DNA from 4 places in the Leisingera sp. SA215 genome. Region 3 is predicted to be linked to each of the others. Evidence: riboswitches for the same ligand, from Rfam matches in the RefSeq annotation. Region 3 holds a riboswitch; each other region holds the start of a gene.
The links. A riboswitch is a leader RNA that binds a small molecule or an ion and turns the genes downstream of it on or off. The one in region 3 is predicted to bind cobalamin.
Positions count from the first base shown of each region.

Region 1: it holds a riboswitch for cobalamin, as region 3 does, so the genes downstream of both, AC0KW6_RS18225 (ABC transporter substrate-binding protein) here and AC0KW6_RS13015 (aromatic ring-hydroxylating oxygenase subunit alpha) in region 3, are expected to answer to the same signal.
Region 2: it holds a riboswitch for cobalamin, as region 3 does, so the genes downstream of both, AC0KW6_RS07145 (hypothetical protein) here and AC0KW6_RS13015 (aromatic ring-hydroxylating oxygenase subunit alpha) in region 3, are expected to answer to the same signal.
Region 4: it holds a riboswitch for cobalamin, as region 3 does, so the genes downstream of both, AC0KW6_RS17345 (TonB-dependent receptor plug domain-containing protein) here and AC0KW6_RS13015 (aromatic ring-hydroxylating oxygenase subunit alpha) in region 3, are expected to answer to the same signal.

Region 1 is NZ_JBVVXU010000022.1:14,285-18,487, reverse strand. Features, by position in the region: gene AC0KW6_RS18230 (FecCD family ABC transporter permease) at 1-782, opposite strand, end outside; gene AC0KW6_RS18225 (ABC transporter substrate-binding protein) at 779-1,789, opposite strand; cobalamin riboswitch at 1,932-2,124, opposite strand; gene AC0KW6_RS18220 (permease) at 2,251-3,300, opposite strand; gene AC0KW6_RS18215 (ArsR/SmtB family transcription factor) at 3,355-3,672, opposite strand; gene dmdD (methylthioacryloyl-CoA hydratase) at 3,920-4,203, opposite strand, start outside.
Region 2 is NZ_JBVVXU010000005.1:20,123-24,325, reverse strand. Features, by position in the region: gene AC0KW6_RS07155 (alpha/beta hydrolase family protein) at 1-855, opposite strand, end outside; gene AC0KW6_RS07150 (TetR/AcrR family transcriptional regulator) at 926-1,516, shown strand; cobalamin riboswitch at 1,536-1,756, shown strand; gene AC0KW6_RS07145 (hypothetical protein) at 1,867-2,271, shown strand; gene AC0KW6_RS07140 (protein-tyrosine phosphatase family protein) at 2,381-2,923, opposite strand; gene AC0KW6_RS07135 (DNA polymerase III subunit gamma/tau) at 3,119-4,203, shown strand, end outside.
Region 3 is NZ_JBVVXU010000010.1:146,086-150,288, forward strand. Features, by position in the region: gene AC0KW6_RS13000 (DUF6638 family protein) at 1-479, shown strand, start outside; gene AC0KW6_RS13005 (hypothetical protein) at 482-748, shown strand; gene AC0KW6_RS13010 (DUF1523 family protein) at 759-1,403, shown strand; cobalamin riboswitch at 1,644-1,842, shown strand; gene AC0KW6_RS13015 (aromatic ring-hydroxylating oxygenase subunit alpha) at 1,950-3,185, shown strand; gene AC0KW6_RS13020 (FAD-binding oxidoreductase) at 3,190-4,203, shown strand, end outside.
Region 4 is NZ_JBVVXU010000019.1:86,891-91,093, reverse strand. Features, by position in the region: gene AC0KW6_RS17355 (TIGR03842 family LLM class F420-dependent oxidoreductase) at 1-434, shown strand, start outside; gene AC0KW6_RS17350 (TetR family transcriptional regulator C-terminal domain-containing protein) at 605-1,228, shown strand; cobalamin riboswitch at 1,634-1,842, shown strand; gene AC0KW6_RS17345 (TonB-dependent receptor plug domain-containing protein) at 1,999-3,882, shown strand; gene AC0KW6_RS17340 (ABC transporter substrate-binding protein) at 3,886-4,203, shown strand, end outside.

The DNA of each region.
Region 1 (4,203 bases), on a different contig from region 3:
AGCGCGGTGGCACAGATCAAAATGACCTGCACCCGCCGCACCGGGATGCCCAGCGACGCCGCGGAGTCGGTGCCAAAGGTGAAGGCATCCAGCGCCCGCGCGTGAAACCGGCAGATGACCCAGCCGGCCAATGCCAGCGGCACCGCCAGCCACACATCCGGCCAGCGCACCCCGCTCATATTTCCCATCAGCCAGAACATGATGCCGCGGGCCTGATCCGCATTGGCGGATTTGGCGATGATAAAGGCGGTCAGCGCGTTGAACAGCTGCGATCCGGCGATGCCTGCCAGCACGATCTGCGCCGCCGCCGCCCGGCTGCCGCCTGCCCCGGCGGCCCGGGCCAGAATGGCCACGAAGCCAAACGCCAGCAGCGCCCCGTTGAAGGCGCCAAAGGACAGCGACAGCGCGCCGCCGCCCAGCCCTGCGATGGTGACAGCCACCGCCCCGGTCGAGGCGCCGGCCGAAATGCCAAGTATGTAAGGATCCGCCAGCGCATTGCGCAGCAGCGCCTGCAGCACCACGCCCGCCACCGCCAGCGCCGCGCCGCAGGCCCCCGCCACCAGTGCCCGCGGCAGCCGGTAGCTCCAGATGATGCCCTGGTCCACCGGGTCCACAGGCAGGCCTGCACCGGCCAGCTTGTTGGCCAGAACAGACAGCACCAGGTCCGGCGCAAGCGGGGTTTCCCCGATCATTGCGCCAGCCAGGACCGCCGCAATCAGTACAGGCAAGGCCAGGCAGGCCCCCTTGAGGCCCTGCCATGTGATTGCGGCGGCTGCGCTCACTGGTTGCTGCCGATCACGCTGAGTTCGGCAGCCAGATCTTCCAGCGCCGGAATGGCGCGGATGGTGGCATCCATCCCCTGGGCGTCCATCACCACAATGCGGTTATTCCTGACCGCATCCATCTGGCTCGCCACCGGGTCCTGGCGCAGGAACTCCAGCTTTTTCTCGTAGTCGTCCGCGGCAAAGCGGCGGCGGTCCATGCGCGCGATGACGATCACCGTGGGGTTGGCCTTGGCGATGGTTTCCCAGCCGACGGTCGGCCATTCCTCGTCGGTTTCGATGACGTTGCGCAGGCCAAGCTGCTGCATCATGTAACCCGGCGCGCCTTTCTGACCGGCGACAAAGGGATCGCTTTCCATTTCCGGCGAGGAGAACCAGAACAATGCGGAGGCGTCTTCCAGCGCAACCTCCTGCGCCTTGGCAACCGCCGCGGCCTCGCGGGCCTTGTAATCGGCAACCAGCGCGGCGCCCTTATCTGCTTCGCCGAAGATTGCCGCCAGCTCCTCGATGCCCCGATACAGGCTGCCGGTGGTGAACATCCGGGTGCGGGTGCCGTCGCCGCCGGTGGTGTTGTCCTTGCCGGCGCAATCGGCGGGCATCACATAGGTCGGAATGCCCAGATCATGGAACTGCTCACGCTGAGCCACGACGCCTTCGGGGCCGACATGCCATTCATACTGCGCCGCCACCAGGCCGGGACGTTTGGCCACCACGCTTTCAAAGCTGGGATCATTGTCGGCCAGCCGCTCGATCTTGTCGTTCAGCTCAGCGTATTCCGGCAGGACGTCGTTGAACCAGACCGAGGTGCCCAGCACCTTGCCGCCCAGCCCCAGCGCATAAAGCACTTCGGTCGCCGCCTGGCCAACCGTCACCGCAGACGCCGCCGGCGCCTCGAAAGTGACCGACTGGCCGCAGTTTTCAATTGTGAGCGGAAAGGATTCACCGGCAGCAGCACTATGTGCCGCAAGGATGAAGGACAGGCCGATCAGACCGGAACGCAGAAACATGATTTTCGATCTCCTAGTGTCAAGGACCGGAGAACGGGTGAAAGGGCATTGACCGGTAAGGCTGAGGGCCTGGCCCCCGCTTGCGGCACCGGAAAGCGGCGGCGCATCCTACCGGCAACCTCCCCGGACAACCCCGCCCGGTGTGTTTCGGTTATCACCGGCAGGTCTCCTGACTGGCGGGTCAATGACTGTGCCGTCTTCCCGGACCATTCCGGCCCAGTGACGCCATGGCACAGCTCTCGCCGCCTACAGTTGCGGGGGCAGTTCCGTTTGGTGCCGGCAGGCACCGCGGATTCCCTCTTAGCCCTTTCGGGACCGGTCAGGCGCGGGTAGCGCATCACCTCCGTTGCGGCAAGGAAAAGTTTCGCTGCGGCCGGAATTCCCCGACCCGCGCGCCGCCGCTCTGCCTCCGGTTTCAGCCCGGCCGCCCGGACCCGAGCGGGCCCGGGCCCCGGATCGGATCAGACCGCGTGCCAAAGCTGGAACAGCAGCCCCGCGGAAAAGGCGCCGGTGAGCGATAAGCCGAGGTACAGCGCAAAGACCTGCGGACGGGCCAGCGCCCAGACGGCCATAGCCGCGGGGATCGAGGTCACACCCCCGGCCACCAGAAAGGCGAGGCCCGCCCCCGGTGCCATGCCCTGCTCGATCAGCCCGCCGACCAACGGCAGCGCCGCATAGCCGTTCAGATAGGCAGGGACACCAACCAGTGTTGCTGTGATGATCGGCAGCACCCCCTCACCGCCTAGGGCGGAGGTCACGGTCTCGGCCGGGATCCAGGCCAGCATCAGGCTTTCCAGAATGAAGGCCAGCAGCAGCCACTTGGCCAGGAACAGCGTCGTGGTCCAGGCGGTTCCGGCAAATTTCGCCCGGCGCTCTGCCTCGCTCCAGAAGCGCCAGACCACCGGCTTGGGCGCGCGCATTTTCGCCCCGCCGCAGCCGCCGTTTCCGACACCGTCGCGCAACGCGTCCTGCAAGGCGCCGCCCTGGTTCAGCAAATGGACAACCAAGCCGCCAAAAAGGCCAAGGCCAACCGCGGCGCCAGTCTTGGCCACCGCGAATTCAATGCCCAGAACGCCGGCAGTCAGAAAGAACATCGAGGGATCCATGATCGGCGACGCCAGCCAGAAGGCCATGACGGCGGACAACGGCACCCCCATAGCCAGCAGTGCTGCGATGAGCGGGATCACTCCGCAAGAGCAGAACGGCGACAGCCCGCCCGCCAGGGCGCCAAGCGCAATCATCAGAAGCGGTTTACCGGTGAAAGCCTTTGCAACCAGATTGTCCGCGCCAGTGGCGCCGGCCCAGGCCGCGACGGCAATGGAGAACAGAAGATAGGGGGCCGTATGCGCCAGCGCAGCTCCGGCAAAGACAGCACTTTCTGCAGATTGTGCCGGATCGAAAATGACCAGCAGCAGCAGGATTGCGGCAGAGGCCAGCCAGACCCGCTGCTCTTGCAAGAACCGCCAGACGGATGCGCCTGGTCTCGGAGGAAGGTTGGTTACGTTTGTCATTTCCATATCACCAGATTTATAGTTGTTTCAAGTCGAAGTGGACGGCTTTCCGCCTCATGCGCTCTCCTCTCTGACAGTCAGGGTCACACCTGTGCAGCATTCGGATGTCAGGAAATTCACCACGCCCTGGATGACGGGGTAATCGACCCGGTTGAACACTTCACGGCCGCGCTTTTCCTGCACGACCAGCCCGGCATCCACCAGTGCCGACAGATGATGCGCCAGGGTGGAGGGCGCCAAGCCCAGATGCCCGGCGATCTCGCCGACCCGCAACCCGTCCTCCCCGGCTTTCACCAGCAGGCGGAAGATGGCCAAACGGGCATCGTGGCCAAGGGCAGCAAGGGCGCGGGCGTTGTGGCTTGATATCGTCATGACGCTAAAATAACCACAAATCCGGTTATGTCAAGATGTCGCCCGGCATGAGACACCAAGCCAAGCTGCCCGGCCGCAGGGCGCCTTGCCCCTAAAGTTGCGGCATTGCCCGGGAATTCCAGCCGAATGCCGCAAATGGGTGGCAATTACCCGCAGCAAACGCAGGTTCTGCCTCCCCCCTGCCCGCCACTGTCCAGCAGCATCAGGCCAGGCCCCAAGCCACGGCCTGACGGCTGGTTTGCGCGGCTTAGCTGTTGGGCCGCACGCGGGCTGCGGTTTTGTTGGCAAAGGCCTCCAGCCGTTCGCGCGCCGCTGGCTGGGTGTTGACAACACCAGCCACGACAGCCTCGGCATAGGCCGCATCCATGCCCGACATGTTGTTCAAATGGCTGATCGCCGAACAGATGGCATAATTGGTCAGCGGCAGGTTCTGCGCGACCTTGTCGGCAAGCTCGACCGCCTTTTCGAAACTGGACCCTTCGGTGATATATTGCGCCAGCCCCAGATCGACGGCTTCCTGCCCCTGATACA
Region 2 (4,203 bases), on a different contig from region 3:
CCACAGGGCGGCATTGTCGCGGGCAAAGGCGCCCAGATGGCCGATCTTCTTCACACCAGCCTCCCGCGGCACCAGCACCGTCCGGCGCTGCGGCACATTGCCAAAGACCTCCCCCAGGCGCCAAACCGCCGCCGGCGGCACGACATCATCATCCGCCATTGCAAACAGATCCACCGGCACGCCGCTGTTTGCCCATTCGGGCAGCGGCAAGGCCGCGCCGGTTTCCGGCAGGTAGCTGCCCGGCGTGGTGCACCAGCGCCGCCACTGCCAGTAAACCCCGGCGGGCAAATCGGCCCCGAACCCCACCGCGCGCCCGGGCAGATAGCCCAAAGCACGGACCAATGGCGGCACATGGCCGAACCAGAAAGCCAGCGCCAGCGCGCGGTAGGGCCAGGGATGATCGTGGTGATGCACCAAGCCGCCCGCAACCACGATCATGCGGGCGACGTCCTTCAAGCCATCCTGCAGGGGCATCAGCATCGCCCCGAGCGAATGGCCGATCACCCACAACGGCACGCCCGCATAGTGCCGTTGCAGTTCGGCCCGGGCAGCTGGCTGATCTTCCAGCGCCCATTGGGCCATTGTCGCACCGGAATGGCGCGGATGGCCCCGCGCCGAGTCTCCGAAATCCCGGTAGTCATAGGTCAGGCAGGCCACCTGCTGCCTGGCTGCCAGCCAGCGCGCGAAATGCCGGTAATAGCGCTGCGGCACCCCGGTTGCGCCATTCAGCACCACTGCGGCCCGCGCCTGCCCCGCCGGATGGTACAGCCGCCCGGCCAGCTCTGCGCCGGCCGCGGGAAACCGCAGCTCTTCTTCCCGGATGCCCGCGGCATGATCTGCGTTTCTGTCCAGCACGGCGACCTCCTAGACCAATCGGTCCACTCCACCTCTGGACCAATCGGTCCAATGCTGTCAAGCTGTTGTCATGACTGACGTGACGACACCCCCTGCCAACCCGGACAGCCCGCCCCCCACCCGCGAGCGGCTGATCCGCGCCGCGGCAGCCCTGTTCCGCAACAAGGGCTACAGCGGCACCGGGCTGGCGGAACTGCTGGCAGAGGCCGGGGCGCCCAAAGGCTCGCTCTACCACCATTTTCCCAATGGCAAATCCGACCTTGCCCTGGCCGCAGCGGATTGGGCGTCAGCGCAGATGCTGCTGCTGATCGAGGCGTCATTCACGCCGGCGCCAACCTTTAGGGAGGGGGCCAAGACGGTCTGTTACAAACTGGCCAAGCTGTTTGACCAGCAAGGCAAATGGAGCGGCTGCCCGGTCTCTGCCACCCTGTTCGAAGGGCCGGAGAACGAGGCGTTCCACCAGCATGCCGCGCATCTGTTCGAGGGCTGGATAACTGAGACCGCCCGCCACGCCCGCCGCCTCGGCCTGCCCGCGGCTGAGGCCCGCGCGGCGGCGGAAAACTTCTATATCCTGCTGCAGGGCGGCTGGCAGCTGGCCCGGGTGCGGCGGGAGTCGGATGTGATCCGGGGGCTGTATTTGCAGCTGCAGAAAAACGATTGACGACTCGCGGAAGAAACCGCTACCGCTTGTGGCGATGGTTCCCGTGCCACAGAAGCTTGTGTCCGGGATGAAAAGGGAACACGGTGCGGCCTGCGCAGAAACAGGCCAATTCCGCGGCTGCCCCCGCAACTGTAAGCGGCGAGCGACCCCGATAGAGCCACTGGCCCGACAAGAGGCCGGGAAGGATCGGGAAAGCGACGACCCGCAAGTCAGGAGACCTGCCATCAGACGTGTAACTCGAACCCGGGCGGGGTGTCCGGACAGGGTCTGATGGCTGCGGCGGCTGTGAGCCGTCTTTCATCCGGTCTCTTGTCCCCAAAACCCCCGTGCCACGCGCGGAGGGCGCAGATATGATGTGGACCGACCAGACGCATTTCTATGCGGCAACAGATTGCAAGTATTTGGGGCGCCCCTGCCCCGCAGCGGAGCGGATGATCGCCAAGCTGGCCGAGGCGATGTCCAGGGCCAAGCCGCTGACCCAGGAGGATTTCGAAATTACCGGCACCACCACGCTGGACGGCTGCCCGCGCAGCTGCCCGGCGCAATTTGCCGCCAGCCATGACCGGATCCGGCTGTATTGCGGCGTCGGGGAAGAGGCGCCGCGCGAGGGGCTGGACCGCTTCGCCGATGCCATCCTCAGCCGTAACGGCACCGGCTTTGCCGCCTCCAAGCTGGACACCCGCCCCTGCGCGCTGATGGAGGCGCTGCCGAAAACCGCCGCGGCGCGGCAGGCGGAACAGATGCTGGCGCTGTGAAACCTAAGCTTTGAGGGCAGCGCCTGACCCTGTGCCGAAGGCAAGCCAGCGGATTGACGGAAGCGGCGGGTGCTGCCCGGCTTGTCGGCCGGGTGAAAGGCTATGCGGTCTAGCCTGCCGCCTGCCCCGCGCAGGCCCAATCCAGCTGCTCATCCGTCTCCACCGCGCAGGGCCGCACCGCCCGCAGCCGGGCCAGCGCCTGCGCCGGATCCTCGCCGCATTCGATCATCAGCCGCAGCACCGCCATGCCGGACCGCCCGCAGCCGCCCCGGCAATGCACCAGCACCCGGCCGCCGCCCGCCAAAGCCTGCCGTGCGGACGCGCTGGCGGCTGGCCATTTCGCTTCCACGCCCGGCGGCGGCGCTTGAAAATCCGGCACCGGCAAATGCAGCCAGCGGCAAGCCATGCTTTGAACATCAATCCCCAGCCGCGGCACGCCTGCGGCTGCGTGTTCGGCCTCGGTGGTCATCGAGATGACCAGCCCCGGTTTCCACTGATAGATCTGGATCAGGTCATTGCGGTAATCGCCGCCGCCGCCGGGCAGCGGGCATAACGCCAGAATACCGCCGCCTGCTGACAGCGCGTGGATGGTCAGGCCTGCCGGCGCCGCGCCGTCCTGCGCCGCAGGTCCCGGAATGTCTCCAGATCGCATACCGCCTCCTTAGCCGTTGCGTTCCTGCATTCCCCCCCGCAGTCCCCTGCCGCCGCAGCCTAACGGCTTAGCGGGCAATCCCAAAGCCCTTTTGCTGTCCCGGGACAGCCCCATCGGCGGTGGACGAACGGGCTGCGCTTCAATACCCTGCGCGGAACGCGGACGCCCCGCATCCCGAATCCGGCACGAGACATCATGAACGATACCCCCAGCGGCACCCCCGGCGCATCCGGCCACTCCAAATACCAGGTTCTGGCCCGCAAATACCGGCCCGAGACCTTTGCCGATCTGGTGGGCCAGGACGCCATGGTGCGGACGCTGAAAAACGCCTTTGCCGCCGACCGCATCGCCCAGGCCTTCATCATGACCGGCATCCGCGGCACCGGTAAGACCACCACCGCGCGGATTATCGCCAAGGGCATGAACTGTGTCGGCACCGATGGCCAGGGCGGCCCGACCACCGACCCTTGCGGCCAGTGCGAACATTGCACCGCGATCATGGAAGGCCGCCATGTCGACGTGATGGAGATGGACGCCGCCAGCCGCACCGGTGTGAATGATATTCGCGAGATCATCGACTCGGTGCAGTACCGCGCCGCCTCGGCCCGCTACAAGATCTACATCATCGACGAAGTCCACATGCTGTCGACCAGCGCCTTCAACGCGCTGTTGAAGACGCTGGAGGAACCGCCCGCACATGTGAAATTCATCTTCGCCACAACCGAGATCCGCAAGGTGCCGGTGACGGTGCTGTCGCGCTGCCAGCGGTTCGATTTGCGCCGGATCGAGCCGGAGGTGATGATTGCCCTGCTGCGCAAGATCGCCGGGGCTGAAAACGCTCAGATCGCCGAGGATGCACTTGCGCTGATCACCCGCGCGGCTGAGGGCTCGGCCCGCGATGCCACCTCGCTGCTGGACCAGGCGATTTCCCATGGCGCCGGCGAGACCACCGCCGATCAGGTCCGCGCCATGCTGGGCCTTGCCGACCGCGGCCGGGTGCTGGACCTGATGGACATGATCCTGCGCGGCGATGCGGCGGCGGCGCTGACCGAACTCAGCGGCCAGTACGCCGAGGGCGCCGACCCGCTGGCGGTGCTGCGCGATCTGGCCGAGATCACCCATTGGGTCTCGGTTGTGAAAATCACCCCCGACGCGGCCGAAGACCCCACTGTCAGCCCCGACGAGCGCGCCCGCGGTCAGGCAATGGCCGAACGGCTGCCAATGCGCGTCCTCACCCGCATGTGGCAGATGCTGCTGAAGGCACTGGAGGAAGTGGCCGC
Region 3 (4,203 bases):
CGGGCCTGTCGCGCGCGGACCTGCGGCGGATGGCGGCGCGGCATGCGGAGGAACTGCCGGCGGAGTTCGAGGGGCTGGCGGCGCTGGTGCGCTGGGCGGAGGGCGGTGGTAAGTGGCCGAAGATCACCTCGGACCATCCGGCCTATTTCTATTCCCTGCGGGCATCGGATACGCCCTGCCGCGATCTCGTGAACATGCTGCTGGCGGAGCTGTGCCCGCATGATTTCCGCCAGATGTTCATCTGCCACAAGGAGCTGTTTTACCATCAGTACCGGGGCTGGCCGGAGACGAAAAAGGCCTATGCAGCGGAGTTCCTGGCGCGGGAGTACGCGGTGGACAAGGCCGGAGCGCGCGCCGCACTGTTCGGGCATGAGCCGGATATGGACGGGCACACACCTGCGCTGCCGCGGGTGCGGCGCAAAGGGATGGTCGAGCGGGTCGGCCCCTGGGGCGCGGTGAACCGGGTGAGGGGGCGATAGAGATGTTCGGGTTTATCCGCCTGATCCTGATCCTGCTGGCGGGGCTGACCGTGGCTTACGGCGCGGTCTCGCTTTATTCGCGCGAAGTGCGGCGGGCGAAGCTCAAGCGCCGCTGGAAAGAGAAGGGGTTGACCGGCGACCGCAGCGCCTTCATCCAGCGGGGGCTGAAACAATATGACCGCTCGTTCCGGCGCAAGCTGATCCTGCTGGTTTATATCATTCCGCTAGGGGCGATCGCGCTTCTGGTCTATGTCATCAACTTCATGTGAGGTGCAGCAGATGCGTTTCATCAAATGGGCTTTTCTGATCACCATCTGGGTGCTGTTCGGCGCCTTTCTGCATTACACGCTGCCGCAGTACGATGTGGTGCGCATCGTCAACACCTATGAGGAGCGGCAGGAGCTGAACGACTGGACCAAACTCTTCTGGTCCAAGCCGGACGGCCAGTCCGCCGAGTTGATCAACCGCGATGTGCAGTTCATCCAGGCGGTGCGCCCCAACGGCCGCAACATGGTCTACCGAAATGAGGATACCGGCTGGAACTGGCCGCCCTATTTCAAGTTCGACACCGCGAACCTGTATACCGATGCCAATGACAGCATCTCGACCAAGGCGAACCCGGAATGGGTGGCGGTGATGCATTACGGCTGGCGCAACGAGTTCCTGTCGGTTTTTCCCAACGCCGTGACGATTAACCCGGTGGCGGGGCCGGAGGACAAGCCGGCCAACTGGTTCTCGATCATTGTGCTGGTGCTGCTGGCGGCGCTGTTCTGGGCCATCTATGTGCGCTGGCGCCGCTTCCGCCAAGCCCGCATAGACCCGATGCTGGAGGAGGTCGAGGACAGCCTATATGCGGCGGGCGATGCAATCGCCGAGCGCAAGGGGCGGTTCCGGCGCTGGCTGGACAGCTGGAAATCGAAGTAAGACAGGGCCGCGGAAACGCGGCCTTTTTCAGGTGCGGCGGAGCCTGGCGGAGAGCGCTGTGCAGATTCGCCGGAAACGGCCTGAATCAGCTGCTGACAGGTAGGGTTTTTGCCGCTTTTTGCATGCAGAGCGCATTTTGCGGCATTGGGCAGGTTCGTCTGGTGGCCGGTAATGAACCTGCATGTCTCATTCTGGTTTCGCCGGGTCGGTTTTGTTTCCCATGGCGGGAAATTTTTAGGGCAATACCGCGGATAGCAAGGTGCCGTCCTTCGGGGCGGAGAATTGGGAAGCTGGTGAAACCCCGGCACTGCCCCCGCAACGGTGACCCCGGGCAAGGCATGGCAATGACCACTGAGGCAGGTGCCTCGGGAAGGTGCCAGGCCCCGCCGCCTAAAGGCCCCGGGACAGTCCGGAAACCAGCCTTGCCCTGAAAAACGTCAACCGCGGGCGGCGGCGGGGCGGTTGCGGGCGCGTGGCCTGCAATCTCTCTTCACCTGCCCGCACCCAGCCAACCCGCCGCGGGGTTGCGGCAAAGGAGAGAAGCAGATGCTTCACGATAGCGAGATTCTGGCCAAGCTGATGGCCCGGCAGAAAAACTACTCTCTGGAACAGGCGTTCTATACCGATCCAGGCGTTCTGGATCTGGACTTGCGGCAGATCTTCTACCGCGAGTGGCTGTTTGCCATTCCCGCCTGCGAAGTGCCGAAGCCGGGCAACTATGTGACCCATCAGGTGGGGGCTTATAACGTCATCATCGTGCGCGGCACCGATGGCGAAGTGCGTGCCTTCCACAATGCCTGCCGCCATCGCGGTTCGGTTGTGTGCAAGGCCAAGAAGGGCAATTCGCCCAAGCTGGTCTGCCCCTACCACCAGTGGACCTACGAGCTGGACGGCTCGCTGTTGTGGGCGCGCGACATGGGGCCGGATTTCGATGCCTCCAAACATGGGCTGAAGCCGGTGCATTGCCGGGATCTGGCCGGTCTGATCTATATCTGCCTGGCCGATGAGGCGCCGGATTTCGATGCGTTCGCCGAGGCCGCCCGCCCCTACTTGGAGCCGCATGATCTGGGCAATGCCAAGATTGCCTATGAAAGCTCGATCATCGAGAACGGCAACTGGAAGCTGGTCTGGGAGAACAACCGCGAGTGCTATCACTGCGGCGGCAACCACCCGTCACTGTGCCGGACCTTCCCGGAAGATCCTTCGGTCACCGGGGTGGAAGGCGGTGAAACCCCGCCGCACCTGCAGAAGCATTTCGACCGGATCGAAGCCGCAGGCTGCCCGGCGCAATTCCGGATGGATGCGCGCGGACAGCACCGGCTGGCGCGAATGCCGCTGAACGAGGGCGCCGAGAGCTATACCATGGATGGCAAGGCTGCGGTCGCCAAACCGCTGGGACGGGTGCCCTTTGCCGATGCCGGCACGCTGCTGAAGTTCCACTACCCAACCACCTGGAACCACTTCCTGCCGGATCATTCCCTTGTCTTCCGGGTGAACCCGATCAGCGCGACCGAGACCGAAGTGACCACCAAGTGGCTGGTGCACAAGGACGCGGTTGAGGGCCAGGACTATGACATCAAGCGCCTGACAGAAGTCTGGATGGCCACCAACGATGAGGACCGCATTGTGGTCGAGGACAACCAGCGCGGCATCAACTCGCCCGCCTACCAGCCCGGACCCTATTCCGAAGTGCAGGAAAGCGGCGTCATTCAGTTCTCCAACTGGTATGCTGAGCACCTGACCCGCGCCCTGACCGGCCGCCACCTGATCGCGGCGGAGTAAGCCCATGGGACTGCAGGCTAATTTCGAGTCGCTGGACGAAACCCTGGCGTGGAAGGACGACGAGATGCTGGAATGCGTCTCTGTTGTGCCGGAAGCGCCGAACACCGCCACCTTCAGCTTCCGCGCGCCTTCCGGCGCGTGGTTCAAATACCAGCCGGGCCAGTTCCTGACGCTGGAACTGCCGGTGCCGGGCGGGACCGTCTGGCGCACCTACACGATCAGTTCCTCGCCGTCGCGGCCGCTGTCGATCTCGGTGACGGTGAAGGCGCAAGCGGACAGCATCGGCACCCGTTGGATGCTGGACAACCTGCGCCCCGGCAGGATGCTGAAAGCCTCGGGGCCTGCGGGGCTGTTCACCCTGCCCAAGCGCCCGAACGGCAAGTTCCTGTTCATCTCCGCAGGCTCCGGCATCACGCCAAGCCTGTCGATGACCCAGTATCTGTTCGACCGCGGCCAGTCGCCCGACATCAGCTTTATCAACTGCGCCAAGCGCCCGAGCGAGATCATCGCGCGGCGCCAGCTGGAAGGCATGGCGGCACGGGTGCCCGGCCTCAAGCTGAACTTTGTGGTGGAAGAGGACGATCCCTATCAGGTCTGGACCGGCTACCGCGGACAGCTGAACCAGATCATGCTGGGCCTGATTGCCGGCGACTATCTGGAGCGCGAAGTCTACTGCTGCGGGCCGGATCCGTTCATGCAGGCGGTGCGCGACATGCTCAACGGCCTGGGCTTCGACATGGAGAACTACAACCAGGAAAGCTTTGGTGCCCCGGTTGAGACTGCAGCCGATGCGCCCGAGATCGACGACGTGGTGCCGGAAGAGACCGCAGCGGCAGAGATCAGCTTTGCGGCCTCCGGTGTTATGGCGGCCTGCACCGAAACAGATACGGTGCTGGCGGTGGCCAAGGCTTCGGGGCTCAACATCCCGTCGGGCTGCACCTTTGGCATCTGCGGCACCTGCAAGGTCAAGAAGACCGCGGGCGAAGTGCATATGGTGCACAACGGCGGCATCTCGGAG
Region 4 (4,203 bases), on a different contig from region 3:
TGATGGCTGCGGCACCCGCACACACTGGCCCGATCGAAGAAGGCATCGAGAAGACCAAATGGTTCCCCGCCATGGTCGGCAACCACGTCGCTGACATCGTCGAGAAATACGGCACCGACGGCGATCAGGTACCCACCAGCCTGACCGATTACATCAAGAACCGCAAAGGCTATGACTACTCCAAACACGGCCAGAGCGATAACCCCTATCTCGATTTCATCACCGAGGACATCATCAAGAGCTTCTGCGTACTGGGCACCCCGGACGAGCATATCGCCAAGATCCGCGACCTTGAGGCGGCCGGCACCACCCAGTTCAACATCTACCTGGACAGCGGTGACGAGGAAAAGATCATCGCCGATTACGGTGACAAGATCATCCCGGCATTCAGGGAACAGGCTGGCGCCTCATCCCCGATGCTGGCTGCGTCCTGACCTGTCTTCCTTGACGTCATAACCTGCCGGCGGACAGTCCTCTCTGTCCGCCGGCGCTTTGATACGCGCGGCTTCCCGGATTGAAGCCTCCGCCCGCGCCTGCTGGCCTTAGCCTTCGAATTATGACATGACGGCGCCAATTCATATTAGAACGAAGTGGCAATTTTCGTATGGCACGCATGTCGGCAGAGAAACCAAAAACAAAAATTCAACTGCAAAAGACAGAGCAGATCATGGCAGCCGCGCTAGAGGTCTTCTCCCGGCACGGTTCGTCAGGCGCGTCGATCAATCTGATTGCCAAGACCGCCGGGCTGACCACGCCCAACTTGCTGTATTACTTTGAAAGCAAGGATGCGATCCGCCGGGAACTTCTGGCCCGCACGCTTCAGTTGTGGATGGCGCCATTGAACATGCTCAGCCCGCGCGGCGAGCCGATTGACGAAATCTGCGAGTACATCCGGCGCAAGTTGGAGATGTCGCGGAGTTTCCCCAAGGAAAGCAAGTTCTTCGCAAATGAGGTCCTGAGTGGCCTGCCGCGATCCCGCAGCGAGATTTTCGGACCGTTGAAAGACCTGTTCAACGCCAAGGTCGTGATGCTTGAAGACTGGATGCAAGACGGGAAAATTGCGGCCGTCGACCCGCATCACCTTCTGTTTTCGATTTGGGCGACCACGCAGCATTATGCCGATTTCGACGTTCAAATCGAAGAGATCGCCCCAGCGAAAGCGGAAGACCGGTACGCCGAAGCCGAAGTATTTCTGCTGGAGATGTATAGAAAGCTGCTCACAGTCTGACCTGCCAGCGCCGTTTCTTGTCCCGGCGGGCTTGCCGAAATCCGTGCCTGCGCCGAAAGGCCGGCGGGACGCAGCTGCCCCGCCCGGACAACCGGGGTGACGGCCGGACGGCAGGAGCGGGCAGACCGAAGTATTCGATGTGCTGCGAGCTCGCCTTGGCAGCCGGGCGGCGTTCGAACCGCTGGCGCGCCCGCCCCTCACTCTCGTAAAGCTCTCCCAGGTCCATCATAGGTTTGGTCATCGGGGTCTTCCTTCGGTTCAGCTTGGCTTTCACCCTCCCATTCCCGAAGCAGCCTTTCGTTATAACGGCTTAACGGAATCAATTGCTTGCCATGAAGCCAATTTGGAACCGCCGCCAAGCCGCAAAGCCAGACTTTCCCGCTTGACAGAACAAATCCGGTTTGCCTAAGTCCCGGCTATTCTGGTCCGGCTGGGAGACCACCCGGGTAAAAGGGAACACGGTGAGGTGTAGCCAACAGGCGCCGAATCCGTGACTGCCCCCGCAACTGTGAGCGGAGAGCAATGCTGCGAAATGCCACTGCCCCGAGGGGCGGGAAGGCGCGGCAAAGCCTCGACCCGCGAGTCAGGAGACCTGCCAGGATGATCACCCTATCCCGGTGCGGGGCGCGCCGTAGATAACGGATTTCCGTAGTGGTGGCAGTTTTCACCGTCTGCGGAGGCAAGGCCTTTCAAAGACCCGACCCGAATACACTGCCCGCTTGGGCAGTCACTTGGCCTGCGCTTGTTGCGCGGGCCGGGAGGAATGGAATATGCGCAAGGCAAGCTTGTCCCTGGCCGCGGCCCTGGCCGCCACCCCCGCAATCGCAACCGCCCAGGATTCGGATGTCACCGATCTGGGCGAAATCATCGTCTCCGGCGGCTTTACTCCGGTCGAGGCCCAGAAATACGGCCGCTCTGCCTCGGTCCTGACCAGCGAGGAGATCGAAGACCGCGGCATCACCACCGTTCAGGACGCGCTGCGCTCGGTTCCCGGCCTGATGGTGAGCGGCTCCGGCGACAGCTTCACCCAGGTCCGCATCCGCGGCGCCGAAGCCAACCACACGCTGATCCTGATTGACGGCGTCGAGGCTTCCGGCGGCGACAGCGAATACATCCTCTCCGGGCTGGACACCGCCAATATCGAGCGCATCGAGGTGCTGCGCGGCCCGCAATCGGTATTCTACGGCTCCAACGCCTCGGCCGGTGTGATCAACATCATCACCAAGACCGGCGGCATCGGCACCGAATACGGCGGCAGCGCCGAGGCCGGCAGCGACGGCTACCGGGCCTCGGCGCGGGTGTCATCCCGCACCGGACGCGGCGGCGTCTCTTTCAGCCTCGCCCATGACAACGACGACGGCTTCGACACCTCCGGCGATGGCGGCGAAGAGGACGGCATCCGCCGCAACACCCTGCAGTTGAAGGGCGATTACCTGGCCACCGGCCGGCTGAAGCTCGGCTTCAACTTCCGCACCTCGGATGAGCGCTATGACAGCGACAGCACGTCTTTCACCGCAACTGATGCCGCCAGCTATGTCGTGGATGATCCCACGCAGTTCAGTGACCGGGATGAGCAGCAGGCCCAGGTCTATGCCGAGCTGGACACTTTGGGCGGCCGCTTGAAGCACCGGCTGTCGCTGGAGCGCACTGACTTTGACCGCTCCTTCAATGGCGGCACCCCGACCGAGACCAAGACCGAAGCGGCGAAGTACCTGCTGAGCTTTGGCCTGGACGGGCAGCCGGCGGATCAGGCGGAGCATCTGCTGAACACAATGCTGGAATGGGAAGAGGATTCCAGCAGCTCCAATTCTGACTTCCGGCGTAAAACCAACTCGATTGCTCTCGAATACCGCGGCAGTTTTGACAACGGCCTGGATCTGCAGCTGGGGGTGCGCCACGACAGCAACAGTGCGTTTGAGGACGCCACCAGCTGGACCGCCAGCGCCTCCTACACCTTTGCCGGCAGCGGCGTGCGGCTGCACAGCTCGGCCGGCACCGGCGTCGTGAACCCCTCTTATTTTGAGTTGTTTGCAGATGAGGACTATGGGTCCTTCACTTACAGCGGCAACCAAAACCTGCAGCCGGAGGAAAACCGCAGTTTCGACATTGGTATTGAAGTGCCCTTCCTGCAAGGGCGCGGGCTGGTCGATGTGACCTATTTTGACGAAACGCTGACGGGTGAGATTGAGAGCTACGTGGTGAACGCGACCACGTTCTCTTACCGCAACCAGACCGGTGACAGCGACCGCAAAGGCGTCGAGCTGGCGGCCAGCCTGGAAGCCACTGATGCCCTCGACCTGCGTCTCTCCTACACCTATCTGGACGCCTCCAACCCCGATGGTTCGGTCGAGATCCGGCGCCCGGAGCATGAGCTGCTGCTGAGCGCCACGCTCGACACCTTTTATGGCCGCGGCTCCATCACCACCGATATCCGGCATGTCGCGGGCAACTGGGACACTCAGTATTTCAACTCCAGCACTGTTGCCGAACTCGACGACTACACCACCGTCAATGTCTCGGCCCAGTATGAGCTGACGGACAACGTGGTGCTGACCGGCCGGGCGACCAACCTGTTCGACGAGGACTACTCGGACGTTTGGGGCTACGCCAAGCGCGGCCGTGCGGCCTATGTTGGCGTAAGAGCCTCGTTCTGATCCATGCGCAGACTGCCCGGCATAGCCCTTGCCCTTCTGTGGGCCGCCACCGGTGCTTTTGCCGGGCCGTCGCGCGTGGTCACGATGAACCTCTGCGCCGACCAGCTGGCGATGATGCTGGCCGCCCCCGGCCAGCTGGCCTCGGTCTCCTATATTGCGCGGGATGCCCGCGCCTCGGCCATGGCAGGCGCGGCCCTGGCCTATCCGGTCAATCACGGGCTGGCGGAGGAGATCTATCTGCTGAATCCGGATCTGGTGATTGCCGGTGCCTATTCAACGCCGGCCACCACGGATATGCTGCGGCGTCTTGGCGTGCCGGTG